Regions from separate parts of the Rhizobium sp. NLR10b genome, predicted to be linked through region 2. Evidence: predicted binding sites of a transcription regulator. Region 2 holds the regulator's gene; each other region holds the start of a gene.

Region 1 (9,669 bases), on a different contig from region 2:
ACGACGTGTATCGGCCTAGCATGCGGCGCGAGATCAGGGGTGCGCACCTGTTGAGTTCCCCTTGCCAAGGCCGGTCTCCATCTGCGGCAAACCGGCAAAACAGCGACATGATGCAGAGAACCAGACTGGACAGCTTGACGACGTGGAAATCGCCCGCGCTTTCCAGTGATGTCATCTCTGCGACGCGGCGCTTCGCCCGCCGCCTGATGCTGCTTTCAACCGTCGGAATGGCGCTGAACGGGTGTCAGTCGCTGATCGAACAATCCTACCAGCCGAGCATCTCGCCTTCCTCCAATCCGCAGATCGTCGACGAGGTGCAGAAGAACGATCCGCGCGCGGCGATGGGTGCCCGCGAGCATCCGCGCATCGTGGCAAGCTACGGCGGCGAATACAAGGATGCCAAGACCGAGCGCCTCGTCGCCCGCATTGCCGGCGCGCTGACGGCGGTGTCGGAAAATCCGAGCCAGTCCTACCGTATCACCATCCTGAACTCGCCTGCGATCAACGCCTTCGCGCTGCCGGGCGGTTACCTCTACGTCACCCGCGGTCTGCTTGCCCTTGCCAACGACGCCTCGGAAGTCGCCGCTGTGCTGTCGCACGAAATGGGCCACGTGACAGCGAATCACGGTATCGAGCGGCAGAAGCGCGAAGAAGCCGAAGTCATCGCCAGCCGCGTCGTCGCCGAGGTCCTATCGAGCGACATCGCCGGCAAGCAGGCGCTTGCCCGGGGCAAGCTCAGGCTTGCCGCTTTCTCCCGCCAGCAGGAGCTGCAGGCCGATGTCATCGGCGTGCGCATGCTCGGCGAAGCCGGTTACGACCCCTATGCCGCCGCCCGTTTCCTCGATTCGATGGCGGCCTACAGCCGCTTCATGTCGGTCGACCCGGAAGCCGACCAGAGCCTCGACTTCCTCTCGAGCCATCCGAACTCCGCCCAGCGCATCGAGCTTGCCCGCACCCATGCGCGCGCCTTCGGCCAGGAAGGGAGGGTCGGCGACAAGGGTCGCGACTATTATCTCGATGGCATTGACGGCCTGCTCTATGGCGACAGTCCGGAAGAAGGCTACGTACGCGGCCAGACTTTCCTGCATGGCGGCCTCGGCATCCGCTTCGACGTACCGGCGGACTTCAAGATCGACAATAAGGTCGAAGCCGTGATGGCCACCGGCCCCAACGACATCGCCGTCCGCTTCGATGGCGTTGCCGACAACCAGAACCAGAGCCTCACAAACTATATCTCCAGCGGCTGGGTGACCGGTCTCGACCCATCGACCATTCAACAGATCACCGTCAATGGCATGGAAGCAGCCACCGCTCGCGCAAGTGCCGACCGCTGGGATTTCGATGTCACCGTCATCCGCAACAATGCGCAGATCTTCCGTTTCCTGACCGCCGTACCGAAGGGCAGCGACGCCCTCGAACCGACGGCCAATGTTCTGCGCGCCAGTTTCCGGCGCATGACACCGGCGGAGGCAGCCTCGCTGAAGCCGCTGCGCATTCGTGTCGTCACGGTCCGGCCAGGCGAGAACATCTCGACGCTTGCCGCGCGCATGATGGGCACCGATCGCAAGCTTGATCTCTTCAAGCTCATCAATGCCCTGCCGACGGGTGCGGCCGTTTCCCCTGGCGATCGCGTCAAAATCATCGCCGAATGAAAAAAGCCCGGCTTGCGCCGGGCCAGGCAGTGCTGCTGGAGGGTAAAGAAGTTCAGGCGTAGGCCGCCATATGCGGGTCGGCGCTGACCAGCGCGCTACGAAGCTTTTCCATCGCCCGGCTTTCGATCTGGCGCACGCGCTCCTTGGAAATGCCGAGATCGGCGCCGAGTTCTTCGAGCGTGGCGCCGTCTTCCGCCAGGCGCCGGGCGCTGATGATCTTCATCTCACGTTCGTTGAGATGTTTCAGCGCCGAAGCGAGCCAGACGCGGCGGCGCTCGCCGTCGATCATATTGGAAACCTGCTCGTCCGGCAGCGGATCGTCGCTGACGAGGAAATCCATCTTTTCCGCGCTCTCGGCATCGCCGGAGACGGAAGGCGCCTGCAGCGAAGCGTCGTTGCCGGAAAGCCTGGCATCCATGGTCTGGACATCGGCGAGGCTGACGCCGAGGGCAGCGGCGATTTCCTGATGAATGGATTGCAGAGTCAGTTGCGTATCGCCTCTCGCGAGCTTGGCGCGCAGACGGCGCAGATTGAAGAACAGCGCCTTCTGCGCCGAACTGGTGCCGCCGCGCACGATCGACCAGTTGCGCAGGATATAGTCCTGGATCGACGCCCTGATCCACCAGCTGGCATAGGTCGAAAAGCGCACGTCACGTTCCGGTTCGAAACGCGCGGCGGCTTCCAGCAGGCCCACATAGCCCTCTTGCACGAGGTCGCTCATCGGCAGACCGAAATTGCGGAACTTGCCAGCCATGGAGATAACCAGCCGCATATGCGCCATGGCGATCTGGTTGCGTGCACCGCGATCATCGTGATCTTTCCAGCGGGTGGCGAGATCATGCTCTTCCTGACGCGCGAGATAGGGGGCGGCCATCGCGATTTTGATCATGCGCCGATCTGCAGACATGTTCTTCATTTCGATCTCCCGAAAGGCCTTCGCCCTCAAAATGGACAATAAAACTCACGTTCCGGAACATCGCTGTCCGGACTGAATGGGGTTCCGAATGCAAAAGGGCCTCACCCCTGGACTTTTCAGGGAGAGGCCCTATCTCTCATCACGTGCCGCTAAGACGGCTGGGTCGGACCTGTTTCTTCACGTTGCCGAACGGGCAATATTGAAAAGGCATGATCCGCTCCTCACCGAATATTGACGGAATAGCAGTTCGCCCGACGAGTTTGCGCCCGACGAGCAGTCCGCAATTACGTGTGGTAAACGCGTCAGTCGGGAAAAAGTTCCAATAAAAAACCCGGCGCGACGGCCGGGTTTTTTTGGGAGAGACAGGCTTGCCCTAAGCGGCTTCGTCCTGCGAATCGTCTTCTTCAATCGCCTTGCCGCGCTTCGGACCCTTGTTGAGATTGGTCTCGACGAGGCGGACGGCTTCGGTTTCCGACATCTTGTTGACAGCGGCGATTTCGCGCGCCATGCGATCGAGCGCTGCTTCGTAGAGCTGGCGCTCGGAATAGGACTGCTCGGGCTGGTTCTCTGCACGATAGAGATCACGCACGACTTCAGCGATGGAAATCAGATCACCGGAATTGATCTTGGCATCATATTCCTGGGCGCGGCGGGACCACATGGTGCGCTTGACGCGCGCCTTGCCCTGCACAACCTTCAACGCACGATCGACGAAATCCGTTTCCGAAAGCTTGCGCATTCCGATGCTCATCGCCTTCGCGACCGGAACTTTCAGGCGCATCTTGTCCTTTTCGAAATCGATAACGAAAAGTTCGAGCTTCATGCCGGCAACTTCTTGCTCTTCGATAGCGGTGATGGTACCGACGCCATGAGCGGGGTAGACGATCGATTCACCGGTCTTGAAGCCGTGACGTGCTGTAGAAGGCTTTTTCTGCTGAGTCGTCATTCTATTCAAAAACTCCCTGTTACGCTTCCGGCGGCGGCCGGAGCCGGGTCAGTCAGGCCCGGTTGAGACGGTTGCATCCGTCGGGTGACTTCACTCTGGTCCCATCAGGCAAAAGCAAGGGCTTCTTGCGCGCGATCTGGGGACCCGGCGCTCAAAGCGTTGATATGTCACGGAAACCGCGTACGGATTGGTTTTGCTTTCGTGATGGTTTTGGGCATGCGTCATGCCACAAATGGAACAGTAGGCGAAACCTATCACAAAAATATGAGGAAATCAATAATTTGCTTCATCTGAGTCATGCGGGCAACACAGATCACCCATATGCCAGACGCAGGATTTAAAACGTTTCACCGCTCAACGGCCCGCATCCGGCGACGAAATCGGACAGCCGTCTTAATCGCCGGAACCCGGTTTTTCGGAGAAATATTTCTCGAATTTTCCGGTCTGGCCGTCCATTTCCTTGGCCTCCGGCAACGGATCCTTCTTGACCGTGATATTCGGCCAGATGCTGGCATATTCGGTATTGATCTTCAGCCACTTGTCGAGGCCCGGCTCGGTATCCGGCTTGATCGCCTCGGCGGGACATTCCGGTTCGCAGACGCCGCAATCGATGCATTCGTCCGGATGGATGACGAGAAAATTCTCGCCTTCATAAAAGCAGTCGACAGGGCAGACTTCCACGCAATCGGTATATTTGCACTTGATGCAATTGTCGGTCACGACATAGGTCATGAAGAACTCCAGGATTTCAAGCGGATGGGGCCGGGCAACCTGGAACGTCGCGCCTATCCCCGTGCCGGGCGAAGCGTGGACAGGCTTGGCAGGCAAGCACGCTTCCGGCAGGTTGTCAGTGACCTATCGGCTTTAGCGCCGGATTTCAAGGGTAAACGATCTGCAAAGCCGCCGCCACAGACAGAGTTTTCTAATCCTCGTCCGACATCAGCCTGTCGATTGCACGCCTTTCCTTTTTGGTCGGACGGCCGGTACCCGTCCCCCGGGTCGCTTGCTCGTACGGCGTGAGACGTTTTGTCTCATCCGGCGGCGGGGATTGGTCGTCGTAGAGCAGGCGGGCCTCCTCGTAGGGACCCCGCCGCTCCCCGGCGAGACGCACGATGAGAATGACATCGCGCCGCTCCAGCGTCAGTTCGACGCGGTCACCCGGCTTGACCATCTGGCTCGGGTGACTGCAGCGCTCGCCGTTGATGCGCACGTGCCCCGACTGGACGTGACTCTGGGCCAGCGAGCGCGACTTCACCATGCGCGTGAAAAACAGCCACTTGTCGATGCGCTGGCGCGAACCGCTTGCCGGCTGTGTCTCCCCGCCCATGATTACTTCTTCATCTGTTCCTTGAGAGCTGCGAGCTTGGCGAAGGGAGAATCCGGATCGATCGGCTTCTCCTTGCGCGGCGGCTTGGCCTCGAAGCGCAGCGGCTGGGCGCCGCGATTGTTGTTGCGGTCGTTACGGTCATTGCGATCGTTCCGCTCGCCGCGGTCCTTCCGATCGCCACGGTCCTGACGATCACCGCGCGGCTGGTCCTTGCGCTCGCCCCTTGCTTGCTGCGGTCTGCCACCGTCACGGCCGCCACCGTCCTTGCCGCGGCCGTGGCGGTTGTCGCGCCCGTCGCCGCCGCGATTGCCTTCGCCGCCTTCACCGCCGTTCGGACGGCGATTGCGTTCGCCGCGCTCCTGGTTCTGGCCGCCCCGGCGTTCGCCATGGCCGCCGCGTGCTTGGCGATGGTTGTCATTGCGGCCGCCGAGACGCCACAATAGAACCGGCTTCGGTTCCGCCGGCTCGCCAGTTTCCCCGGAGGCGGCAGTCTCTGCCGAAGCGGTTGCCTCGGTCACTTCGGCCGCAGTGTTGCTGTCGTTCGCTTCTGTGGCGGGGACGTCGGCCGCCGTCGAAGCCGGCTCGGCTTGGGTCGGCTCGGAAACAGCCTCTTCCGTCGCTCCGTCGGCATCATCGTGATCGGCTTTTTCTGCCGCTTCCGCGGATGTTTCCGCGGAGGCGGCAGGGGCTGAAGCCGCGTCCTGCGCCGCAAGATGGGCCGACGCCTCTTCCGCCTTCACGGCATCGGCGCGATAGCCGAGGCCCTTGAGGATCTCTTCCATGTCCTCGAGCGTCGCCCCGAGAATCGACAGCATCGCCGTCGTCGTCGTGAAACGGCGACCGTCATAGGCGCCCTCCGGACGATTGCTCTGACCGGGCTTCCATTGCAGCAGCGGACGGATGATATCGGCAAGCCGCTCCAGAATGTCGATGCGCACGGCGCGCTTGCCGAGGAAGCGGAAGCCGGCGAGCTTGTAGAACATCCGCTCGAAGCTCGGATCGGTGACGACCGAGGTGCGGCCGGCGGCAAGCACGGGGATGAGATCGCCGTAGCCCGGCTTGTCGAGACCGTCGTTCTTCAACGCCCAGAGCAGCGTGATCAGTTCGGCAGGTGCCGGCTTCAGAAGGGCCGGAACAAAGATATGATAGGCACCGAAACGCACGCCGTAGCGGCGCATGGAGGCGCGAGCCTCCTGATCCAGCGACTTCACCTCTTCGGTGACGTCGCGGCGGAAGAGCACGCCGAGATTTTCGACCAGCTGGAAGGCAAGTCCCTTGGCGAGGCCCTGCAGATCCTCGGCGCGCGACAGATCATCGAGCGGTTTCAATACCGTGCTGATGTGATGATTGACGAAACGTTCGATACGGGCGGCGACGTGATCGCGGGCATTGCCCGTCAACTGCTCGTCGGCGAGCAGGATCACGCGCGGCCGCATGACGTGATCGCTGCCGGAAAGCCGCGCCACGGGATCGCCGAGCCAACGGATCAAGCCATCCGAACCGATCGCCAGATCGCTATTGCCCGCGGCATGCAGCCGGGCCGCACGGGCCTCGAACTCGAGCGCGAGCGCCTTCTGCGACGCAGCCTGAACCGCCTTGGCATCCGGTCCATCCGTTCCCCCCACCGGGGTGAAACGGAATCCGCTCAACTGCCCTACATGATGTCCTTCAACGAAGACATCGCCATTCACACTGATTTCAGCTTCCAGCATCGCATTCTCTCTCAGGCGCTTCATGAGCACAGATGTCCTGCGATCAACAAAGCGTTTCGTCAACCTTTCATGTAACGCATCGGACAATCGATCTTCGATTTCCCGCGTCTTTTCCTGCCAATGTGTCGGATCGGCAAGCCAGCCGGGCCGATTCGAAACGTAGGTCCAGGTCCTTATCTGCGCGATTCGCGCCGAAAGCGTGTCAATTTCCCCATCAGTTCGATCCGAGCGATGAACCTGCTCCGCAAGAAACTGCTCGTTCACCGTGCCATAGCGCACGAGATCGGAAAAGAGGGTCGAAATAAGATCGGCATGTTGGGCCGGAGTGATACGCCGGTAGTCGGGCAGCGCGCAAGCCTCCCAGAGTTTTTCGACGCGGGCCGGCCTGTCGGCGAGATCGATCACTTCGGGATAGCGCGAAAGCTGCTCGAGCGCCTGCTGATCGACCGCCGGCAGCGCCCGCGTCAGCCCGGGCACGCGCGGCCCGGCCTCCAGGCTGGCGCGCAGCGACTGAATTGAGGAGAAATCCATCTCCGTCGTGCGCCACTGCAGAACCTTGACGTTGTCGAATTCATGTCCCTCGATGCGCTGCACCACTTCCTCGTCGAAGGGCGAGACTTGGCCGGTGACACCGAAGGTGCCGTCCCGCACGTGCCGCCCGGCGCGGCCGGCGATCTGGCCGAGCTCGGCCGGATTGAGGTTGCGGAACTGGTAGCCGTCGAATTTCCGGTCCTGGGCGAAGGCGACGTGATCGACGTCGAGGTTGAGGCCCATGCCGATCGCATCGGTCGCCACCAGATATTCGACGTCGCCCGCCTGATAGAGCGCGACCTGCGCATTGCGGGTGCGCGGGCTCAGCGCCCCCAGCACGACCGCCGCGCCGCCGCGCTGCCGGCGGATGAGCTCGGCGATGGCATAGACCTCATCGGCGGAAAAGGCGACGATGGCCGAGCGCTGCGGCAGCCGGGTGATCTTCTTCTGCCCGGCGTAAAGGAGATGCGAAAGCCGTGGCCGCTCGACGATCGTGACGCCGGGCAGGATCTGCTGCAGGATCGGCCGCATTGTCCCCGCGCCCAGAAGCAGCGTCTCATCCCGGCCGCGAAGGTGCAGGATACGGTCGGTGAAGATATGGCCACGCTCGAGATCGCCGGCGAGCTGGACCTCGTCGATCGCGACAAAGGCGGCTTTGGTCTCCCGCGGCATCGCCTCGACCGTGCAAACGGAAAAACGCGCATTGGGCGGCGAAATCTTTTCTTCGCCCGTGACCAGAGCCACGTTCTGCAAGCCGACCTTCTCCACCACCCGCGTATAGACCTCGCGGGCCAAAAGCCTGAGTGGCAGGCCAATCACGCCGGTCCCATGTGCGACCATGCGCTCGATGGCATAATGGGTCTTGCCGGTATTGGTTGGTCCAAGCACCGCGGTCACACCGCGCCCGCTGAGAATCATCGGCTGCGAAGTCAGAGTCATGGTCCATGCAAGTGAGGCAGGCGCGCCCCGGGAAAAGTTTTGCCATCTCGATGAAGGCACAGAACACATGGACAGCTACTGCCGCAAACGCAAGGGCAGATTTCAAAATGCGTCGGGGATTGCGACTTTTGCGAGTCGTCCGGACGGTCCGCATTTCCGATTCGGAACAGCGTGAGAACGAATCAGAGACGAATCGCTGACTCCTGCTGATTCAGCTTTTGTTCACGGCTAAGTATTGATTTTGAATCACTTTTTCCTACTAAATGCTGAATCGCGGGACTCTCTCCGGTTCGCATTTTGTGACCCTGCCGGAGGTCTGTCATTCGCTTTTTGCCAAGGGAAAAATCCGCCGAAATTAACGTCTCGATCAAATCCGGAACGAATCGGCGACGAATCGCCGACTGCTCTGCTTTCCCCTTTCGTTCACGGCCATATCTGGTGGCGTCGTCATGTTCCGCCCGCTTGATGCGGGGCAGGCGGCAAGATCTCGTCACGTCGGTGTTAATCTTCCGGCGAGCAAATTCACACAGCCTTAAGCCTGACCCGCTTGCCCGTCGGACCGATCAAAAACGGAACGAATCACCGACGAATCGGAGACATCGTGATCTTCCTGCTTTGTTCGCCGCAACATGTTGTATTTCAATGTCTTTTTAACCATACGGGCCATTTGTCAGGGGTGACGGATCACAAACCATGAATCGCGTCGCATCCTAATTCGCGCGCCCAACCGGGAACAAAAATCGCCAATGCGTGTTTCTTGTCCATTCAGATTGCAGATGAAATGAAGGAAAAACACCATGCTTGGCACGATACTTCTCGTTATCCTCATTCTGCTCCTGATCGGAGCCCTGCCGAACTGGGGTTATAGCCGTGGCTGGGGCTATGGACCTTCCGGCGGTTTGGGGCTAGTTCTGGTCATTATCATTATCCTTGTACTAATGGGCCGCATCTAAAGCCCGACTAACCTGGGGAGTTACGACATGATGAAGAAGATTGTTCTTATCGGCGCGCTCGTGGGCGCTCTCGCATCCTGCACCGCGACCGAGCAGGGCACGGCGATCGGCGCCGGCACCGGTGCAGTCATCGGCGGTGCCGTCACCAACAGCTGGGGCGGTGCCGCAGTCGGCGCCGTTGCCGGCGGCCTGACCGGCGCTCTCATCGGCCAGTCGGTCGAACGCCGCGGCTACTGCATCTATCGCGATCGCTACGGCCGCCGCTACGAGGCGCGTTGCCGTTACTGATCGCATCACATATCGGACTCCCAACGGGCGCTTCTGCGCCCGTTTTTCTTTGCCGACACGTCCGTCAACGTGACGTTGATCGGTCATGAAAGTCAAATCCACCAACGCCCATTAGCTAGCCGCATATTTACCTCGTACGCGCAGGGCAGGCGCCATCGCCCGACAATTCCACCGTCGTCATTCTCGTCGCCGCGGCTTTCCTGACAACCGCGGTCTCATCTCTTGTCTTGGTAGCGGAGATCGCTCGCGGCAGCGAATGCCGGCCATGATTCGGGTTGATCGAGACCGGAACACCGGCAACCGCTTCTGCCCTCCCGAACAAAAGCAAAGGCGCGTTCTGCAACGCGCCTTTGCAAATCGACACACGTTCGTCCTATCTTAAACGAAGAATTGCCCGCCATTGGC
Region 2 (9,669 bases):
TCGGCCGGCATCTTCTTCGTCGGCTTCCGCATGCTGCTCTGCCTCTTTCCCGGCGTCGCCCAAGCCTATCCGACAAAGAAGATCGCCGCCGCCGGTGCGCTCATGGCCGTCACCGCCTATTACCTGATCTCCGGTTTCGGGGTTTCGGCCGAGCGCGCTTTTATCATGATGACCATCATGCTGATTGCCGTCTTCTTCGATCGGCCGTCGATCAGCCTGCGCAATGTCGTTCTCTCTGCGCTCATCATCATCGCCATTTCACCTTCGGAAGTATTGGGACCGAGCTTTCAGATGTCCTTTGCCGCGACATTGGCTTTGGTATCGGGCTATCAGCTGTGGAAGGACAGGCGTGTCCGTGAAAACGCTTTCCTGAAATTGCCGATCATCAGGCCGGTGGTTGTCGTCGCCGGTTTCTTCGGCGGCGTCTTCCTGACCTCGCTGATCGGCGGTTTTTCCACCGCCCTGTTTTCGATCGAGCATTTTCATCGCCTGACGGCTTACGGCCTGCCGGCAAACCTTGCGACGATGCCGATCATCTCCTTCATCGTCATGCCGGCCGGGCTGCTGGCGATGCTGCTCATGCCCTTCGGGCTGGATGCTCCGCTCTGGACGGCGGTCGGATTCGGCCTCGATCTGGTGATTGCGGTTGCCAAGACGGTGTCCGGCTGGGGCGGCGATATCGGCATCGGCCGCTTGCCCGCCTGGTATTTCGCAGTGGCGGTGGCAGGCTTTCTGCTGCTGACGCTGCTGCGCACCCGGCTGCGCCATGTCGGCACATCCATCATCGCCGTCTCGACACTCACCGTACTGCTGCTGCCGGCTCCCCGCCCGCCGGATCTGGTGATTTCGGAGGATGGTGGTCTGGTTGCGGTCGTTGCGGCTGAGGCAATCGCGTCCAACCGTGAAAACCCGCCGGATTTCATCTTCGACCAGTGGCAGCGAGCGCTGGTCCTGCCGACACATGTTCCACCGAAGATGCTGGATGGTCCGGCTATCCCGCCGGAAGGAGAAGACCGCCGAGTCAGGCTTTCCCGCGATCAGCAGAACGAAGCGAGCGCAGCGATGCGGGCAGCCGCAGCAGGCGGTGAAGCAAACCGGTTTTCCTGCGTCAAGAAGGCGTGGTGCACATCACGACTCGGCAATGGCCATATCGTCACCGTCATCGACAATGCCGCCTATCTCGGCCCGGCCTGCGATACGGCCGATATCGTCGTGACCTCAGTCCGCCTGCGTTTCAACAGCTGCCGTTCAGGCGGGACGCTCTTCACCGGCGAGACGCTCCGCAGGACCGGTTCCGTCGAATTGCGCTTCGCCGATGCCGGCCTGCAGGTCGCAACCGCATTCGAGGCGCTATCGCGGCCATGGATGCGCCATCGCGCCTATGATTGGCGCAAAGACAGTTTTACCGAATCCGGTCCGGCTGCTGTCAGTGATAACGGCGAATGAGGCCGACGAGCTTGCCCTGCACCTTGACGCGGTCCGGCCCGAAAATCCGGGTCTCGTAAGCCGGGTTGGCGGCTTCCAACGCGATCGAGGCGCCCTTCCGGCGGAAGCGTTTCAGCGTTGCTTCCTCGTCGTCGACGAGGGCAACGACGATGTCGCCGGGACTTGCGGTGCTGCCGTTGCGGATGATCACGGTGTCGCCGTCGAAGATGCCGGCGTCGATCATCGAATCGCCCTTGACCTCCAGCGCGTAGTGCTCACCGGAGCCAAGCATGTCCGCGGGAATGATGATGTCATGCGTGTTGTTCTGGATCGCCGAGATCGGAACGCCGGCGGCGATTCTTCCCATGACCGGCACGGAGACAGAGTTGCCGTTGTCGGCGACCGGCTTTGCGGCAGCGGGGGCGGCGACCGGCTGGGGTTTGCCGAGGCTGCCCTCGATGACGCTCGGCGAAAAACCGCGGCGCTGTTGCAGGCTGGGGTTATAGGCCTCCGGAAGCTTGATCACTTCAAGCGCCCGGGCGCGATTCGGTAGCCGGCGAATGAAGCCGCGCTCCTCGAGCGCCGTGATCAGGCGGTGAATGCCGGATTTCGAGGCGAGATCCAGGGCATCCTTCATTTCGTCGAAGGAGGGAGGGACGCCGGATTCCTTCATGCGCTCATGAATGAAAAGGAGAAGCTCCTGTTGTTTGCGCGTGAGCATCGACGTCAGACCCCTGATTGAAACAAATCCAGAACAGACACTATATGTTCCATATGTGTTCCGCAAGTAGCTAAATTTCCGTAAAACTTCGGGCCAACTCGTCGAGATTTTTAATTTCATTCGACGGGATTGGCGCACATCGCTTGCATTCGGGGAGGGGCTGTCGCACATCTTTGCCCCTTTCAGGAGGATATCATGAACGCGCATTCCGCCAAGTCGCATCCGCTGGATCACGTCGTGCTGCCGGTGGTCAATATCGATCTGGCGCGTGAGAGGCTCGGCAAGCTCGGTTTCACCGTCGCCGCCGATGGGCGCCATCCCTTCGGAACGGAGAATGCCTGCGTCTTTTTCGCCGACAAGACCTATCTGGAGCCGCTTGGCGTGGCGAGCGTCGAGGAGAGCGAGGCAGCGGCCCGCCACGGCAATGTCTTCATCGCCCGCAATCGCGCCTTCCGCTTCCGCTGCGGCGAGGAGGGATTGTCTGCGCTGGCCTTCCTCAGCGAGGATGCCGGCCTCGATCATAAGCGCTTTGTCAGCAACGGCGCGAGCGCCGGCGAGATGTTGCAATTCAGCCGGCCGATGCGGATGCCGGATGGTTCGGAGACCGTCGGCAGCTTCAAGCTGGCCTTTGCAGCTGATCTGCGCGCACCCGATTTCTTTCTCTTTACCTGCCAGCGCATCAATTCCTTCCCGACAGATCGCGCCGCGCTGGAGACGCATGCCAATGGCGTGATCGGCATTGCCGAGATCGCGCTTTGTGCGCCGGACCCGGCGGCATTCGCCGCCTTCGTCGGACTTGCGATAGGGCAGGCGGCGGCGGAGAAAACCGGTTTCGGCGTGAATATCGCGGCATCAAATGCGAAGATCAGCCTGATGACGCCCGAAGGGCTGGAGGCCTATTTCGAGCTTGCCGTCTCATCCGCCGATCGTGGTCTGCGCGGCCGGGTAATCCTCTTCACCGTCGCCGATCTTGCCGTGACAGAAGCGCATTTGGGTGCTAACGGGATCACATTCACGCGCAAGAACAATCGCATTCTGGTGAAGTCTACGCCCGGGCAGGGTGCGCTCTTCGCCTTCGAGGAAACACGATGAGCACCGACACGAATTCCGAAGTCAGGATCGGCGAAGGCGAAGGTCAGGTCACCTTTTCCAATACCGCCCGCCTGTCGCTGATTGCCGGCCCCTGTCAGATGGAGAGCCGGGACCACGCCTTCATGGTCGCCGGCACGCTGAAGGAGCTTTGCGCAAAGCTTGGCATGGGTCTTGTCTACAAAAGCTCCTTCGACAAGGCCAACCGCACCTCGCTCTCGGCCGAGCGCGGCATCGGCCTGGAAAAGGGCATGGAGGTCTTTGCCGACCTCAAGAAGGAATTCGGCTTTCCGGTCATAACCGACGTCCATACGGCCGAGCAATGCGCCGAGGTGGCCAAGGTGGTCGATGTCCTGCAGATCCCGGCCTTCCTCTGCCGTCAGACCGACCTACTGATCGCCGCCGCAAGGACCGGCCGTGCCGTCAATGTCAAGAAGGGCCAGTTCCTCGCCCCCTGGGACATGAAGAACGTCCTGAAGAAGCTCAACGCCAGCGGCAATCCGAATGTGCTCTTGTGCGAGCGTGGCGCTTCCTTCGGCTACAATACGCTGGTCTCCGACATGCGCTCGCTGCCGATTATGGCGGCGATGGGCGCTCCCGTCATCTTCGACGCGACGCATTCCGTCGCTCAGCCGGGCGGGCAGGGCGATTCCTCCGGCGGCCAGCGCGAGTTCGTGGAAACGCTGGCGCGCGCGGCAGTGGCGACGGGAATTGCCGGCGTCTTCCTCGAAACCCATCAGGACCCCGACAACGCGCCGTCCGATGGCCCGAATATGGTTTATCTCAAGGACATGCCGCGACTGCTCGAGAAGCTGCTTGCCTTCGATGCGATCGCCAAGTCCTGACGTTCAACAAGCTGACATGTTCGTGGTTTAGGCCACGACGGAATGCTGGTTCGGAGGCCGGAAATTGCGGCATTGTAATTTGCACGCCTTCGATTATGACAGGCTTCGAACGACTTATCACCCACCGAGCAGGAAGAACCCATGACTGCAATCACCGATATCATCGCCCGCGAGATCCTCGATAGCCGTGGCAACCCCACCGTCGAAGTCGACGTCTATCTCGAAGACGGCAGCATGGGCCGCGCGGCCGTTCCCTCGGGCGCCTCGACGGGCGCGCATGAGGCGGTTGAGCTGCGCGACGGCGGCAAGCGCTATCTCGGCAAGGGCGTCGAAAAGGCGGTCGAGGCCGCCAACACCGAGATCTTCGACGCGATCGGCGGCATCGACGCCGAAAACCAGATTCAGATCGACAACATCATGATCGAGCTCGACGGCACGCCGAACAAGTCGCGCCTCGGCGCCAACGCCATCCTCGGCGTCTCGCTCGCCGTCGCCAAGGCTGCCGCCCAGGCATCCGGCCTGCCGCTTTACCGCTACGTCGGCGGCGCTTCCGCCAGCCTCCTGCCGGTGCCGATGATGAACATCATCAACGGCGGCGCCCATGCCGACAATCCGATCGACTTCCAGGAATTCATGATCCTGCCGGTCGGCGCCGATTCGATCGCCGACGCCGTGCGTATGGGGTCGGAAGTCTTCCATACGCTTCGAAAGGAGCTTGCCGCGCAGGGCCACAACACCAATGTCGGTGACGAAGGCGGCTTCGCCCCCGGCCTGAAGAGCGCGCCCGAAGCCCTGGATTTCATCATGAAGTCGATCGAGAAAGCCGGCTACAAGCCGGGCGACGACATGTGCCTCGGCCTCGACTGCGCCTCGACGGAATTCTTCAAGGACGGCAAGTATGTTCTCGAAGGGGAAGGCCGTACGCTCGAATCGGGCGCCATGGCCGAATATCTCGCCGAGCTCGCCGGCAAATACCCGATCATCTCGATCGAGGACGGCATGGCCGAAGACGACTGGGACGGCTGGAAGGCGCTGACCGATCTGATCGGCAAGAAGACCCAGCTCGTCGGCGACGATCTCTTCGTCACCAACTCCGCCCGCCTTCGCGACGGCATCCGCATGGGCGTCGCCAACTCGATCCTCGTCAAGGTCAACCAGATCGGCTCGCTGACGGAAACCCTCGACGCCGTCAACACGGCGCATAAGGCGGCCTATACCGCGGTCATGTCGCACCGCTCCGGCGAAACCGAAGATTCGACCATCGCCGATCTTGCCGTTGCCACCAACTGCGGCCAGATCAAGACCGGTTCGCTGTCGCGTTCCGACCGTCTCGCCAAGTACAATCAGCTGATCCGCATCGAGGAAGGCCTCGGCCCCCAGGCCCAGTATGCCGGCCGCTCGATCATCAAAGGCTGATCGTTCCGATTTTCAACGGCTCGACCCGCGCCTCCCGGCGCGGGTTTTTTCGTGCGCGCTTTCTACGGTCAATGAACGGTTAATCTCTGCGCGTTATGCTGAGCGAATTGGTAATGCGTTCAAGAGCATGCGTGTATGTGGACAAAGCATCATAAGAAGAGAAAGCTCGGCCGCTTCGTCATTCCGGCCATGACGGTCGCCTTCCTTTCCTATTTCGGTTATCATTGCATCCATGGCGATTATGGCCTGCGGGCGACGGAGACGTTCGAGCGTCAGCGCGTCGCGCGCGAAAGGGAGCTTGCCGTCCTTAAGGCGAAGCGCGAACATCTGGAAAGCCAGGTCGCGCTGCTGAGTGATGGCTCGCTCGACAAGGATATGTTGGACGAAAAGGCGCGATATCAGCTGAATATGTCGCGCGCGGACGAGATCGTCATTTTCAACCATTATTCCAATTAACCGAAATCGGGTTAATTGGAATTCCAGATTTGTTTTCAATCATTTAGCGCCGAATACGAGCCATGCAATTATGGCATTGCTGTGGTCATATTTCTTCCCTATGGTACGCGCCACCGAGAAACGACAAACCCATAGGGAGGGTTGAATGGCGCCGCGAAAGACCGCGACCGTTTCCAGCCGCAAAACTGCAGCAAAACCAGCAGCCAAAGCATCGAATGGAGGCCCGGTAGCCGACTTCGATCGGGATGAGGAACTCAAGGCCTATCGCGAGATGCTACTGATCCGCCGCTTCGAGGAGAAGGCCGGTCAGCTTTACGGCATGGGCTTCATCGGCGGCTTTTGTCATCTCTATATCGGTCAGGAAGCCGTCGTTGTCGGCATGCAGATGGCACAGAAGGAAGGCGATCAGGTCATCACCGCCTATCGCGACCACGGCCATATGCTGGCAACCGGCATGGAGGCGCGCGGCGTCATGGCGGAGCTGACCGGGCGCCGCAGCGGCTATTCCCACGGGAAGGGCGGCTCGATGCACATGTTCTCGAAAGAGAAGCATTTCTACGGCGGTCACGGCATCGTCGGCGCCCAGGTTTCGCTCGGAACGGGGCTTGCTTTTGCAAACCACTACCGCGGCAACGGCAATGTCGCCATCGCCTATTTTGGCGACGGCGCTGCCAACCAGGGCCAGGTCTACGAGAGCTTCAACATGGCGGCGCTCTGGAAGCTGCCGATCGTCTATATCGTCGAAAACAACCGTTACGCCATGGGCACCTCGACCGCCCGTGCCACCGCCCAGTCGAACTATTCGCTGCGCGGCTCCGGTTTCGGCATTCCCGGCATTCAGGTCGACGGCATGGACGTTCGCGCCGTCAAGGCGGCGGCCGACGAGGCGCTAGAACATTGCCGCTCCGGCAAGGGGCCGATCATTCTCGAAATGCTGACCTATCGTTATCGCGGCCACTCCATGTCCGATCCGGCGAAATATCGCACGAAGGAAGAAGTGCAGAAGATGCGCTCCGAGCAGGACCCAATCGAGCAGGTGAAGGCGCGCCTCATTGAAAAGGGCTGGGCTTCCGAAGACGATCTGAAGGCGATCGACAAGGATGTCCGCGACATCGTCGCCGACAGCGCCGACTTCGCCCAGGCCGATCCGGAGCCGGATGCATCCGAGCTCTACACCGACATTCTGCTTTAATCGGGGAGGGAACCCATGCCTATCGATATCCTCATGCCCGCCCTCTCTCCGACCATGGAAGAAGGCACGCTGTCCAAATGGCTGAAGCAGGAAGGTGACAAGGTCACTTCAGGCGACGTCATTGCCGAAATCGAGACCGACAAGGCGACGATGGAAGTCGAAGCCGTTGACGAAGGCATCATCGGCAAGCTGCTGGTCGACGCCGGCACCGAAGGCGTCAAGGTCAACACCAAAATTGCCGTGCTGCTGCAGGACGGCGAATCCGCTTCGGATATTTCCGCCAAGCCGGCCGCCGCCGCTCCGCAGGTGGCCCAGGAAGAAAAGCCGACCAACACCGGTTCGGCCTCAGCGCCGCTTCCGGCCGAGCCGAAGGCTGTCGTTCCGAATGACCCGGAGATTCCAGCTGGCACCGAAATGGTGTCAATGACCGTGCGTGAAGCGCTGCGCGACGCCATGGCCGAAGAAATGCGCGCCAGCGACGACGTCTTCGTCATGGGCGAGGAAGTCGCCGAATATCAGGGCGCCTACAAGGTCACGCAGGGCCTGCTGCAGGAATTCGGCCCCCGCCGCGTCATCGATACGCCGATCACCGAGCACGGCTTTGCCGGAGTCGGCGTCGGTGCCGCCATGGCCGGCCTTCGCCCGATCGTCGAATTCATGACCTTCAACTTCGCCATGCAGGCGATCGACCATATCATCAACTCGGCCGCCAAGACGCTGTATATGTCTGGCGGCCAGATGGGCGCTCCGATCGTCTTCCGCGGCCCGAACGGTGCCGCCGCACGCGTCGGCGCCCAGCACAGCCAGGACTATGCCGCCTGGTACAGCGCCATCCCCGGCCTGAAAGTCGTCATGCCCTACACGGCATCCGACGCCAAGGGCCTGCTGAAGGCGGCAATCCGCGACCCGAACCCGATCATCTTCCTCGAAAACGAAATTCTCTACGGCCAGCACTTCGACGTGCCGAAGCTCGATAATTTCGTGCTGCCGATCGGCAAAGCGCGCATCCATCGCCCGGGCAAGGACGTCACGGTCGTGTCCTTCGGCATCGGCATGACTTATGCGACGAAGGCGGCCGCCGAGCTCGAACAGCTCGGCATCGACGTTGAACTGATCGATCTTCGCACCATCCGCCCGATGGATCTGCCGACCGTTATCGAATCGGTAAAGAAAACCGGCCGCCTCGTCACCGTCGAGGAGGGTTATCCGCAATCATCCGTCGGCACCGAAATAGCCACCCGCGTCATGCAGCAGGCCTTCGACTATCTCGATGCGCCAATCCTGACGATCGCCGGTAAGGACGTGCCGATGCCTTACGCCGCCAATCTCGAAAAGCTGGCCCTTCCGAATGTCGGCGAAGTCGTCGATGCGGTGAAGGCCGTTTGCTACAAATAAGGGGAGGGTATTTCGATGCCGATCAATATCACGATGCCCGCCCTCTCTCCGACCATGGAAGAAGGCAATCTTTCCAAGTGGCTGGTCAAGGAAGGCGACACGGTCAGGTCTGGCGATGTCATCGCCGAGATCGAGACCGACAAGGCGACGATGGAAGTCGAAGCCGTCGATGAAGGCACGGTTGCCAAGCTGGTCGTTCCGGCCGGCACCGAAGGCGTCAAGGTCAACGCGCTGATTGCGGTTCTCGCCGCTGACGGTGAGGATGTCGCCGCCGCCGCAAGCGGTGCCGGCTCCGCCGCGCCGGCCAAGGCTGAAGCCCCACCCGCTCCGAAGGCAGAGGCTGCACCGGCGAAGGCTGAGTCCGCTCCGGCTGCCGCCGCTGCACCGGCATCGGTTTCGGCAGGCGGTAACCGCACCTTCTCTTCGCCGCTCGCCCGCCGTCTCGCCAAGGAAGCCGGTATCGATCTTTCCGCTGTCGCAGGCTCCGGCCCGCATGGCCGCGTCATCAAGAGCGATGTCGAAGCCGCCGTTGCCGGCGGTGGCGCCAAGGCTGCGCCGGCTCCGGCCGCTGCTGCTTCCGCTCCGGAGGCCGCTCCGGCCCCGGCCGCTGCAGCGCCGAAGGGCGCTTCCGAGGAAGCCGTGCTCAAGCTCTTCGAACCGGGTTCTTATGAGCTCGTGCCGCATGACGGCATGCGCAAGACGATCGCCCGGCGCCTGGTCGAATCCAAGCAGACGATCCCGCATTTCTACGTCAGCGTCGATTGCGAGCTCGATGCTCTGATGGCGCTGCGCGCTCAGCTGAACGATGCGGCCCCGCGCAAGGACAATGCCCCGGCCTACAAGCTCTCGGTCAACGACATGGTCATCAAGGCCATGGCGCTGGCGCTGCGCGATGTTCCGGATGCAAACGTCTCCTGGACCGACAGCAACATGGTCAAGCACAAGCACGCCGATGTCGGCGTCGCCGTCTCGATTCCCGGCGGCCTGATCACGCCGATCATCCGCAAGGCCGAGCAGAAGACGCTGTCCGTCATCTCTAACGAGATGCGCGATCTCGGCAAGCGGGCCAAGGACCGCAAGCTGAAGCCCGAGGAATACCAGGGCGGCACCAGCTCGGTCTCGAATATGGG
Region 3 (9,669 bases), on a different contig from region 2:
GCTTCGCCGACCACCGAGGTGCTGATCGAAGAATCGGTGCTCGGCTGGAAGGAGTTTGAGATGGAAGTCGTCCGCGACACGGCGGACAACTGCATCATCATCTGCTCGATCGAGAATATCGATCCGATGGGCGTCCACACAGGCGATTCCATCACTGTCGCCCCGGCGCTGACGCTGACCGACAAGGAATACCAGATCATGCGCAACGCCTCGATCGCGGTGCTGCGCGAGATCGGCGTCGAGACCGGCGGCTCGAACGTCCAGTTCGCCGTCAATCCGAAAGATGGCCGCCTCGTCGTCATCGAAATGAACCCGCGCGTCTCGCGCTCCTCGGCACTCGCTTCCAAGGCCACCGGCTTCCCGATCGCCAAGGTCGCCGCCAAGCTCGCTATCGGCTACACGCTCGACGAGTTGGAAAACGACATCACCGGCGGCGCGACGCCGGCCTCCTTCGAGCCGTCGATCGATTATGTCGTCACCAAGATCCCGCGTTTCGCCTTCGAGAAATTCCCCGGCGCCTCGCCTGTTCTGACCACGGCCATGAAGTCGGTCGGCGAAGTCATGGCGATCGGCCGCACCTTTGCCGAATCGCTGCAGAAGGCGCTGCGTGGCCTCGAGACCGGCCTGACCGGCCTCGACGAAATCGAGATTCCCGACTTCGAGGAAGGCGAGTCCAGCCAGAACGCCATCCGCGCCGCCATCGGCACGCCGACGCCGGACCGCCTGCGCATGGTCGCCCAGGCGCTGCGCCAGGGCCTTACCATCGAAGAGGTGCATGAAGGCTGCAAGATCGACCCCTGGTTCATCGCCGAGCTCAAGAACATCGTCGACATGGAAGCCCGCATCCGCGAGCACGGCCTGCCCAATGATGCTGCCAACCTCCGCATGCTGAAGGCCATGGGCTTCTCCGACGCGCGCCTGGCGACGCTGACCGGCAAGCGCCCGAAGGAAGTCGCGGAACTGCGCAACGGCCTGAACGTCCGTCCGGTTTTCAAGCGCATCGACACCTGTGCGGCCGAATTCGCTTCGCCGACCGCCTATATGTATTCGACCTACGAGACGCCCTTCGTCGGCGCCGCCCGCTCGGAAGCTTTGGTGTCCGACCGCAAGAAGGTCGTCATCCTCGGCGGCGGCCCGAACCGAATAGGTCAGGGCATCGAGTTCGACTATTGCTGCTGCCATGCCGCCTTCGCGCTGAAGGATGCCGGTTATGAAGCGATCATGATCAACTGCAACCCGGAAACCGTGTCGACCGACTACGACACGTCGGACCGCCTCTATTTCGAGCCGCTGACGGCCGAAGACGTGATCGAAATCCTGCGCGCCGAGCAGGAGAAGGGGCAAGTCGTCGGCGTCATCGTCCAGTTCGGCGGCCAGACGCCGCTGAAGCTTGCCGAGGCGCTCGAAAAGAACGGCATTCCGATCCTCGGCACCGCGCCTGATATGATCGACCTCGCCGAAGACCGCGACCGCTTCCAGAAGCTTCTGATGAAGCTCGACCTCAACCAGCCGAACAACGGCATCGCCTATTCGGTCGAGCAGGCCCGCCTCGTCGCCGCCGAAATCGGCTTCCCGCTTGTCGTTCGCCCGTCCTACGTACTCGGCGGCCGCGCCATGCAGATCCTGCATTCGGAGGGCCAGCTGCAGACCTACCTGCTGGACACGGTTCCGGAACTGGTGCCGGAGGACATCAAGCAGCGTTATCCCAACGACAAGACCGGCCAGATCAATACCCTGCTCGGCAAGAACCCGCTGCTCTTCGACAGCTACCTGACCCATGCGATCGAAGTCGACGTCGACTGCCTCTCCGACGGCACCGACGTCTATGTCGCCGGCATCATGGAGCACATCGAGGAAGCCGGCATCCATTCCGGCGACTCGGCCTGTTCGCTGCCGCCGCGCTCGTTGCCGGTCGAACTGCTCGACGAGCTGGAGCGCCAGGCGAAAGCCATGGCCAAGGCGCTCAATGTCGGCGGCCTGATGAACGTCCAGTTCGCCATCAAGGACGGCATCGTCTACGTGCTCGAGGTCAATCCGCGCGCTTCCCGCACCGTGCCCTTCGTCGCCAAGACCATCGGCGCGCCGATCGCCAAGATCGCCGCCCGTGTCATGGCCGGCGAGAAACTTGACGCCACCTTCGCCGCCTACGGGCCGAAGCCCGATCCGCGTAAGCTCACGCACATCGCCGTCAAGGAAGCCGTCTTCCCCTTCGCCCGCTTCCCCGGCGTCGACACGCTGCTCGGCCCGGAGATGCGCTCGACCGGCGAAGTGATCGGCCTCGACACCGATTTTGCACTGGCCTTCGCCAAGTCGCAGCTCGGCGCGGGCGTCGAACTGCCGCGTGACGGAACGGTTTTCGTCTCCGTGCGCGACGAGGACAAGCCGCGCGTGCTGCCGGCGATCCGCATCCTCGTCGAAGAAGGCTTCAAGGTGCTGGCAACTGGCGGCACCGCCCGCTTCCTCGGCGAAAACGGCATCACCGCCACCAAGATCAACAAGGTTCTGGAAGGCCGTCCGCATATCGAGGACGCCATCCGCAACCGCCAGGTCCAACTCGTCATCAACACCACCGACGGCAACAAGGCGATCTCGGACTCCAAGTCGCTGCGCCGTGCGACGCTGATGCAGAAGGTGCCCTATTACACGACGATGGCCGGCGCCGAAGCCGCCGCCCAGGCGATCAAGGCGCTGAAGGCCGGCAATCTCGAAGTGCGGCCGCTGCAAAGTTACTTCGCTTGAGACAGGGCAGCGCCACCGCTCGACGGGCAGTGGCGCGAACTCCACCGGAATCAATTTATCCGGCTGAGACCATAAGCCGCTGAACCTTCAGCATATCCACGCGAAACCGGGCCAGCTCCTCCGCCTTCAGTCGCTCGTCCGGAATGCGCAGCAGATAGGACGGATGCACCGTCACGAAGAGCGTGCGCCCTCCTTCGATCGCCATCGCCCTTCCCCTGACATCCTGCAGGCGCTCTTTGACATCGGTCAGCGCCGCAAGCGCCGTCGCCCCCAATGCGACAATCAGTTTCGGCTTGAGGAGCGCCATCTCGCGATCGAGCCACCAGCGGCAATGCTTCACCTCATTCATATTCGGCTTCTGATGGATGCGACGCTTGCCCCGCGGCTCGTATTTGAAATGCTTGACGGCATTGGTGACGTAGAGCCTCGAGCGGTCGATGCCCGCCTCCGATATCACCTGATCGAGAAGCCTGCCGGCGGGACCGACGAAGGGACGCCCGGAAATATCCTCCTGGTCGCCCGGCTGCTCGCCGACGAACATCACCTGCGCATCGCGCGGCCCCTCTCCGAATACCGTCCGCGTCGCATTTGCATGAAGCGGGCAGCGTGTGCAGACAGCGGCCTCCGCGCGCAGTGCTTCCAGCGTGCCCGCAGTAGCCGCTGGTTCTGCGGGGAGATTGCGCGCGGCCCGCTGCAAGCGGTCGTGAAACGGCAGCGACTGCGTCGCCTCCCGCGCCGCCATCTCCCGCACCTTGCTTTCGGCCGATGCAATCAAGCCAGGAATGAGGTCGGCCTCCGGCAGGTTCTTCCAGTATTTCTTCGGCATCTCCGCCTGCATCGCCTTCACCTTCAACCGCGCGGGGTTGAAGATGCTGGCATAGTAGGTTCGCCAGAGTTCGTCCGTGGCATCGGTGAGATTAGGCCTTTCGCATGGCTCGTCGGCAATCGTCAGCCGCTCGCCGTTCCAGGCCGCCGAGCCCTTGGGCGTGGCGATCAGCCAGTCCATGTCGCTGAAACGGCGCTGGAAAAAGGGAGCCGTGCGCCTGACGACATGATGGTCCGGCTCGAACCAGGCGAGGAATTTCCGACGACCTGCCGATACCGCGCCGACTTCCTTGAAACGGACGAAGGCCGTCATCTTGTGCGCGTCGCGCCGAATGTTCTTCGCCATCAGCCTGGCCCGCACAACATCCTCGTCGGAGGTCACCTCCAGCAGTTGCCGATCCAGCTGCAGCCTCCAGAGGAGACGGTACAGCAGAGAAAATCGCGCCGGATCGGAATGGCAGAGGACGGTCTCAGCAAGCTCGATGAAAGCGGGCGGCACCGTCATCGGCTTACGCGTTGTCGCAGGCGCTGGCGGCATGGCGTCCCGTTGAAACGACAGATCGGCCTCGGCGCTTTTTTCGCGCCAGTCGATCTCCTCGGGCAAGATGCCGGCTGCCGCCAAAACGCGTGCGGCATCGCGCCATTCGCCAAGATCTCCACGTCCTGCAAGCACGACCCGGCGCATCACAGCAAGGACAATTGTTCATGCTGCGGCTCGAACACGGCGCGCAGGTCCGGGCGGTCGACCAGCCGTCGCGGCGACCAGCCTTCCGCGGAGATGAAGGATTGGACTTTCTTGATCGAAACTCCGAGTCGGGAGAGATCATCAAGCCGCAGGCGACGAAAACGGCGCGCAGAGACGATCGCTTTCACGGTTTTGGTGCCGAGGCCCGGCACACGCAGCAACCGCTCGCGCTCGGCCTTGTTGATGTCGACGGGAAATTCGCCCCGGTTGGCAAGCGCCCAGGCAAGCTTCGGATCGAGATTGAGATCGAGCATGCCGTCCGCCTGGTTCGCAGTAATCTCCTCGATGCCGAAACCGTAGAACCGATAGAGCCAGTCGGCCTGGTAAAGCCGATGCTCGCGCATCAGCGGCGGCTTGATCAGCGGCAGGTTTTTCGAGGAGTCCGGGATGGGGCTGAAGGCGGAGTAATAGACGCGCCTCAGGCCATAGCTGCTGTAGAGCCGGCCGCTGCTCGCCAGAATAGTCGCGTCATTGGCCCCATCCGCCCCGACGATCATCTGCGTGCTCTGGCCGGCTGGCACGAAACGCTGGCGTTTCCCGGTCTTAAGCGTCGGTTCATCGGCAGCCTCGATCTTCGACCTGATATCCGCCATCGATCGTCTGATATTGACGGGCTTCTTTTCCGGCGCGAAACGGGAAATCCCGCTGTCGGTCGGCAGCTCGATATTGAGCGACAGCCGATCGGCATGAAGCCCCGCCTCCTCGATCAGATGCGGCGACGCCTCGGGGATCGCTTTCAGATGGATATAGCCGCGGAAATTATGCGTCACCCGCAGCTCGCGGACGATGCCGACCATCTCCTCCATCGTGTAATCGGAAGAGCGAATGATGCCGGAGGAAAGGAAGAGGCCTTCGATATAGTTGCGTCGGTAGAATTCGAGCGTCAGCCAGACGACTTCCTCCGTCGTGAAGCGTGCGCGCTCGACATTGCTGGAGGAGCGATTGACGCAATAGGCACAGTCGTAGATGCAGAAATTGGTGAGCAGGATCTTCAGAAGCGAAATGCACCGTCCATCCGGAGCATAGGCATGGCAGATGCCGGATCCCTCGGTCGAACCCAGTCCGCCGCTTGCGCTCGAATCGCGTTTCACCGTGCCGCTGGAGGCACAGGAAGCATCGTATTTTGCGGCATCGGAAAGGATGGCCAAACGTTCGGTTAGCGACTTCTTCATTAGTATGTTCACTATATGTTCCATGGCGCAAAGTCAATCCCGGCGCGGCTGCCGCTCCCCCGTTTGGCACGCATCACCCGACGTACCAGCGGGTATGCGTTTCATTTATGCGAATTTTCTGGAAATCAGCCGTGGCGATCTGCTATAAGCATGCAACTATGATTGTGGCACGGTTCCGAAGTTCCTCTTCGGGACCTGTTTTCTTTTGTGTGTGCCTGACTGTGCTGACGCAAGACGGCGGCCGCAAGGAGTGAAGGACAGAAAAATGGTTGATAAGGTACCGATGACACAGGGTGGTTTCGTCAAGCTGCAGGAAGAGCTGCGCTGGCGTCAGCAGGAGGAGCGCCCCCGAATCATCGAGGCGATCGCCGAAGCCCGTGCTCATGGCGACCTTTCCGAAAATGCCGAATACCATGCCGCCAAGGAAGCCCAGAGCCACAATGAGGGCCGCATCACCGAGCTGGAAGACCTGACGGCCCGCGCCGAGGTCATCGACCTCACGAAAATGTCCGGCGACAAGATCAAGTTCGGCGCCAAGGTGAAGCTCGTTGACGAGGACACCGAGGAAGAAAAGACCTACCAGATCGTTGGCGACCAGGAAGCCGACGTCAAGGCCGGCCGCATCTCCATCTCCTCCCCGATCGCCCGTGCGCTGATCGGCAAGGAAGTCGGCGATTCCATCGAGGTCAATGCGCCGGGCGGCTCCAAGGCCTACGAAATCCTACAGGTTTCCTGGGGCTGATCGCCCGTCAGACACGAGACCCATTCCTTGCCGGATATTCGTGACGTCGAGATCATCGCGCCCAACTTCAAGCGCCGGCTCTCCGGCGTCACGTCGACCATCGTTCAGCTCATCCCATGCCAGATCTGGCTTGGGATGCGCATAGCGACGCTCGGCCCCGGCCTGCCGGAGGGCTTGGCCAAACTGAGATGGGCGCAGCTTTTCGGGCTGTGGCGTCCGCCGGCCAGGCGACGTCACCGCGTCTGGCACGCCCGCCGCAACAATGAGATGGCCGTCGGCATCCTGCTTCGCCATGTCCTGCGCATGCCGCTGAAGCTGCTCTTCACTTCGGCGGCGCAACGCCGTCACACCGCCTATACGAAATGGCTGATCCGCCGCATGGACGCGGTGATCGCGACCAGTGACCGCTCAGGCTCCTTCCTCGAAGTGCCTCACACTGTCATCCAGCACGGCGTCGACCTTTCTCTCTTTCACCCACCGGAAACCGCCGACGACGGCATAACCGCGACCGGCCTGCCCGGCCGCTATCTCGTCGGCTGCTTCGGCCGCGTGCGCCATCAGAAAGGCACCGATCTATTCGTTAAGGCGATGATCGAGCTCTTGCCGCAGCATCCGGAATGGACAGCCGTCGTCTCCGGCCGCGTGACGGCCGAGCACACCGCCTTCGCCGAAAAGCTCAAGGCCGATGTCGCCGCCGCCGGGCTCACCGACCGCATCCTGTTTCTCGGCGAAGTGCCTGATATCAAGGTCTGGTATCGCCGCCTGACGCTCTACGTCGCCCCTTCCCGCAACGAGGGTTTCGGCTTGACGCCGCTCGAAGCCATGGCCTCGCGGACGGCCGTAGTGGCATCGGATGCGGGCGCCTATGCCGAACTCATCGCCGAGGGCGAGACCGGTTCGGTCGTGGCTGCAGGCGATGGCGAAGCGCTGACGCGGGCAATCGCCCCCTATATCGCAGATCCGGCGCTGGCGATCGTGCATGGCGAGAATGCATTGCGTCATGTCCGGGCGAATTTCGCGCTGGAGAAGGAAGCAAAAGCGATTGGCGCTGTTTACGATCGCCTTCTCGGCGACAACAGTGGTTAAAGCCGAAACGGGAAACTGCCTGCTGAAAAAGCCGGCCAACTTCTCCTTCGTCATGCTCAGGCTTCCCGACCATCTGCCTCCGTTTGATAGGGCAGCAGATCCTTCGGCACAACAAGGCCGAGGATGACGTCGACTAGAGAACGAGAGTTATCAACGAGCGAACGGCCCATCGGATGACGGGCCGCTGCAAATATCCAAGAATGGCGAACAGGTCGGCCTGTTATTCCGCCGGCTGAAGTCCGGCAGCCGGAGCGCCCTGTTCTGCCTGGCCGCCCAGCGCTCTGGCGAGCTGCGCCGTATCCAGCTCGTTTTCCCAACGGGCAACGACGATCGTCGCGACCGCATTGCCGACGAGGTTGGTCAGCGCCCGGCACTCCGACATGAAGCGATCGATGCCGAGGATGAGCGCCATGCCGGCGACCGGCACGGAGGGCACGACGGAGAGCGTCGCGGCAAGGGTGATGAAGCCGGCGCCGGTGATGCCGGCAGCACCCTTGGAGCTCAGCATCGCTACCAGCAGCAGCAGGATCTGGTCACCCCAGGAGAGATTGATGCCGGTCGCCTGGGCAATGAAGAGGGCTGCCAGCGTCATGTAGATATTGGTGCCGTCGAGGTTGAAGGAATAGCCGGTGGGGATGACGAGGCCGACGACCGAGCGCTTGCAGCCGGCCTTTTCCATCTTGTTCATCAGTCCCGGAAGTGCGGCTTCGGAAGACGAGGTGCCGAGAACCAGCAGCAATTCTTCCTTGATGTAGCGCAGCAGCGCCAGGATCGAGAAGCCGTTATAGCGGGCGACGGCGCCGAGCACGACAAGGACGAAGAGCAGCGAGGTGAGGTAGAAGGTGCCGATCAGCATGGCGAGGTTGGCGATCGATCCGACGCCGTACTTGCCGATCGTGAAGGCCATGGCGCCGAAGGCGCCGATCGGGGCGGCCTTCATCAGGATGGCAACGAGCTTGAAGACGGGGGCCGTCAGGGCGTTGAGGAAATTGACGACCTGCTCGCCCTTTTCGCCAACCATGGCGAGCGCGATGCCGAAGAGCACCGAGAAGAACAGCACCTGCAGAATATCGCCATCGGCAAAGGCGCCGACGATCGTCGACGGGATGATATTCGTCAGGAAGCCGACGATGCTCTGCTCATGCGCCTTATCGGCAAAGGTGGCGACGGCCTTCGGGTCGAGGGATGCCGGATCGATGTTCATGCCGGCGCCGGGCTGGACGACGTTGGCGACGATCATGCCGATGACGAGCGCCAGCGTCGAGAAGGTCAGGAAGTAGAGCATCGCCTTGCCAGCGACGCGGCCGACCTTCTTCAGGTCGCTCATGCCGGCAATGCCGGTGGCCACCGTCAGGAAGATGACCGGCGCGATCACCATCTTGACGAGCTTGATGAAGGCATCGCCGAGCGGCTTCAGCTGGGTGCCGAGGTCGGGATAGAAATGACCGAGAATGATACCCGCAGCGATAGCGGCGAGAACCTGGACGTAGAGATGGGAATAAAAGGGCTTCCTGCCCTTGCTGTCTGCGACTGTATCGAGTGGTGCTGCGATCATGATTTCCTCCTAAAGGCTCGTCCGGAACGAACTCCGGCCTCCCGAGCCGTTCGCTTCAATCCAACAGCTCAGCCGTTGTTGCCATCTCTTTCGCAAGCGCCGTGCCAGTTTCGCGCCACCTTTTTAGAGCCTTGTATTTCCAGCATAAAATCTTTCTGTAGGCCGTTGGCTCGTTCAGGAGATGCGAAAAGCCACACAAATCTATTTGCGTCTCGTGCGGAAAAATGCACAAATCCCCCATGTCCTTGTCAGTCTCGCAAAGGCCTTGGCCCGCCTTGCCCTTGCAGCACCGCATCCGCCGGATGTGGTGGGCCTATGCAGTGCTCGCCCTCTCGGCCATCGTCGCAAGCCTCTGGGTCAGCGGCGAGATCGGCCGGCGCCGGGCGGAGGCTGCCCTGGAGGAACAGGCCCGCAACGATGCGAGGATGAACGTGGCGCTGCTGCGCACCGTCCTCGAAAAATACCGGGCGCTGCCCTTCGTGCTGTCGCAAGATGCCGCGCTCGCCGCCGCCCTGGCTGGACGCGACGCCGGCACGTTCGAGCAGTTGAACCGGAAGCTTGAGACACTGGCCGCCGGCACGAAGGCCGCCGTCATCTATGTCATCGACAAGAACGGAATCGCGGTTTCAGCCAGCAACTGGCGCGAACCGACGAGCTTCGTCGGCAACGACTATCGTTTCCGCGAGTATTTTCAGGGCGCTGTCGCTCGAGGGCAGGCAGAGCATTTCGCGCTCGGCACCGTCAGCAAGAAGCCCGGCCTTTATATTTCCGAGCGGATATCAGGCGATGACGGTCTCCTGGGCGT

Evidence for each region. Region 2 encodes LexA, which represses DNA repair genes until DNA is damaged. Its sites were predicted from a motif close to TGTTCNNNNTGTGTTCNG; they were not measured.
Region 1: a site for LexA is predicted at 8,186-8,203, ahead of HJB91_RS11820 (helicase-related protein). Genes of this name have one in related genera too.
Region 3: a site for LexA is predicted at 5,487-5,504, ahead of HJB91_RS18580 (putative DNA modification/repair radical SAM protein). Genes of this name have one in related genera too.

Annotation. Positions count from the first base shown of each region.
Region 1 is NZ_JABDWV010000006.1:197,310-206,978, reverse strand. It holds gene HJB91_RS11845 (M48 family metalloprotease) at 108-1,652, shown strand; gene HJB91_RS11840 (RNA polymerase factor sigma-32) at 1,705-2,568, opposite strand; gene HJB91_RS11835 (CarD family transcriptional regulator) at 2,942-3,514, opposite strand; gene fdxA (ferredoxin FdxA) at 3,908-4,246, opposite strand; gene HJB91_RS11825 (RNA-binding S4 domain-containing protein) at 4,437-4,841, opposite strand; gene HJB91_RS11820 (helicase-related protein) at 4,844-8,023, opposite strand; gene HJB91_RS11815 (DUF3309 family protein) at 8,821-8,976, shown strand; gene HJB91_RS11810 (YMGG-like glycine zipper-containing protein) at 9,004-9,264, shown strand; gene HJB91_RS11805 (beta-ketoacyl-ACP reductase) at 9,643-9,669, opposite strand, start outside.
Region 2 is NZ_JABDWV010000007.1:210,373-220,041, forward strand. It holds gene HJB91_RS13770 (ComEC/Rec2 family competence protein) at 1-1,446, shown strand, start outside; gene lexA (transcriptional repressor LexA) at 1,427-2,146, opposite strand; gene HJB91_RS13780 (VOC family protein) at 2,342-3,238, shown strand; gene kdsA (3-deoxy-8-phosphooctulonate synthase) at 3,235-4,080, shown strand; gene eno (phosphopyruvate hydratase) at 4,222-5,496, shown strand; gene HJB91_RS13795 (septum formation initiator family protein) at 5,632-5,952, shown strand; gene pdhA (pyruvate dehydrogenase (acetyl-transferring) E1 component subunit alpha) at 6,098-7,144, shown strand; gene HJB91_RS13805 (pyruvate dehydrogenase complex E1 component subunit beta) at 7,160-8,539, shown strand; gene HJB91_RS13810 (pyruvate dehydrogenase complex dihydrolipoamide acetyltransferase) at 8,555-9,669, shown strand, end outside.
Region 3 is NZ_JABDWV010000010.1:224,829-234,497, reverse strand. It holds gene carB (carbamoyl-phosphate synthase large subunit) at 1-2,739, shown strand, start outside; gene HJB91_RS18585 (UdgX family uracil-DNA binding protein) at 2,795-4,249, opposite strand; gene HJB91_RS18580 (putative DNA modification/repair radical SAM protein) at 4,249-5,481, opposite strand; gene greA (transcription elongation factor GreA) at 5,747-6,223, shown strand; gene HJB91_RS18570 (glycosyltransferase family 4 protein) at 6,251-7,309, shown strand; gene HJB91_RS18565 (dicarboxylate/amino acid:cation symporter) at 7,530-8,864, opposite strand; gene HJB91_RS18560 (ATP-binding protein) at 9,089-9,669, shown strand, end outside.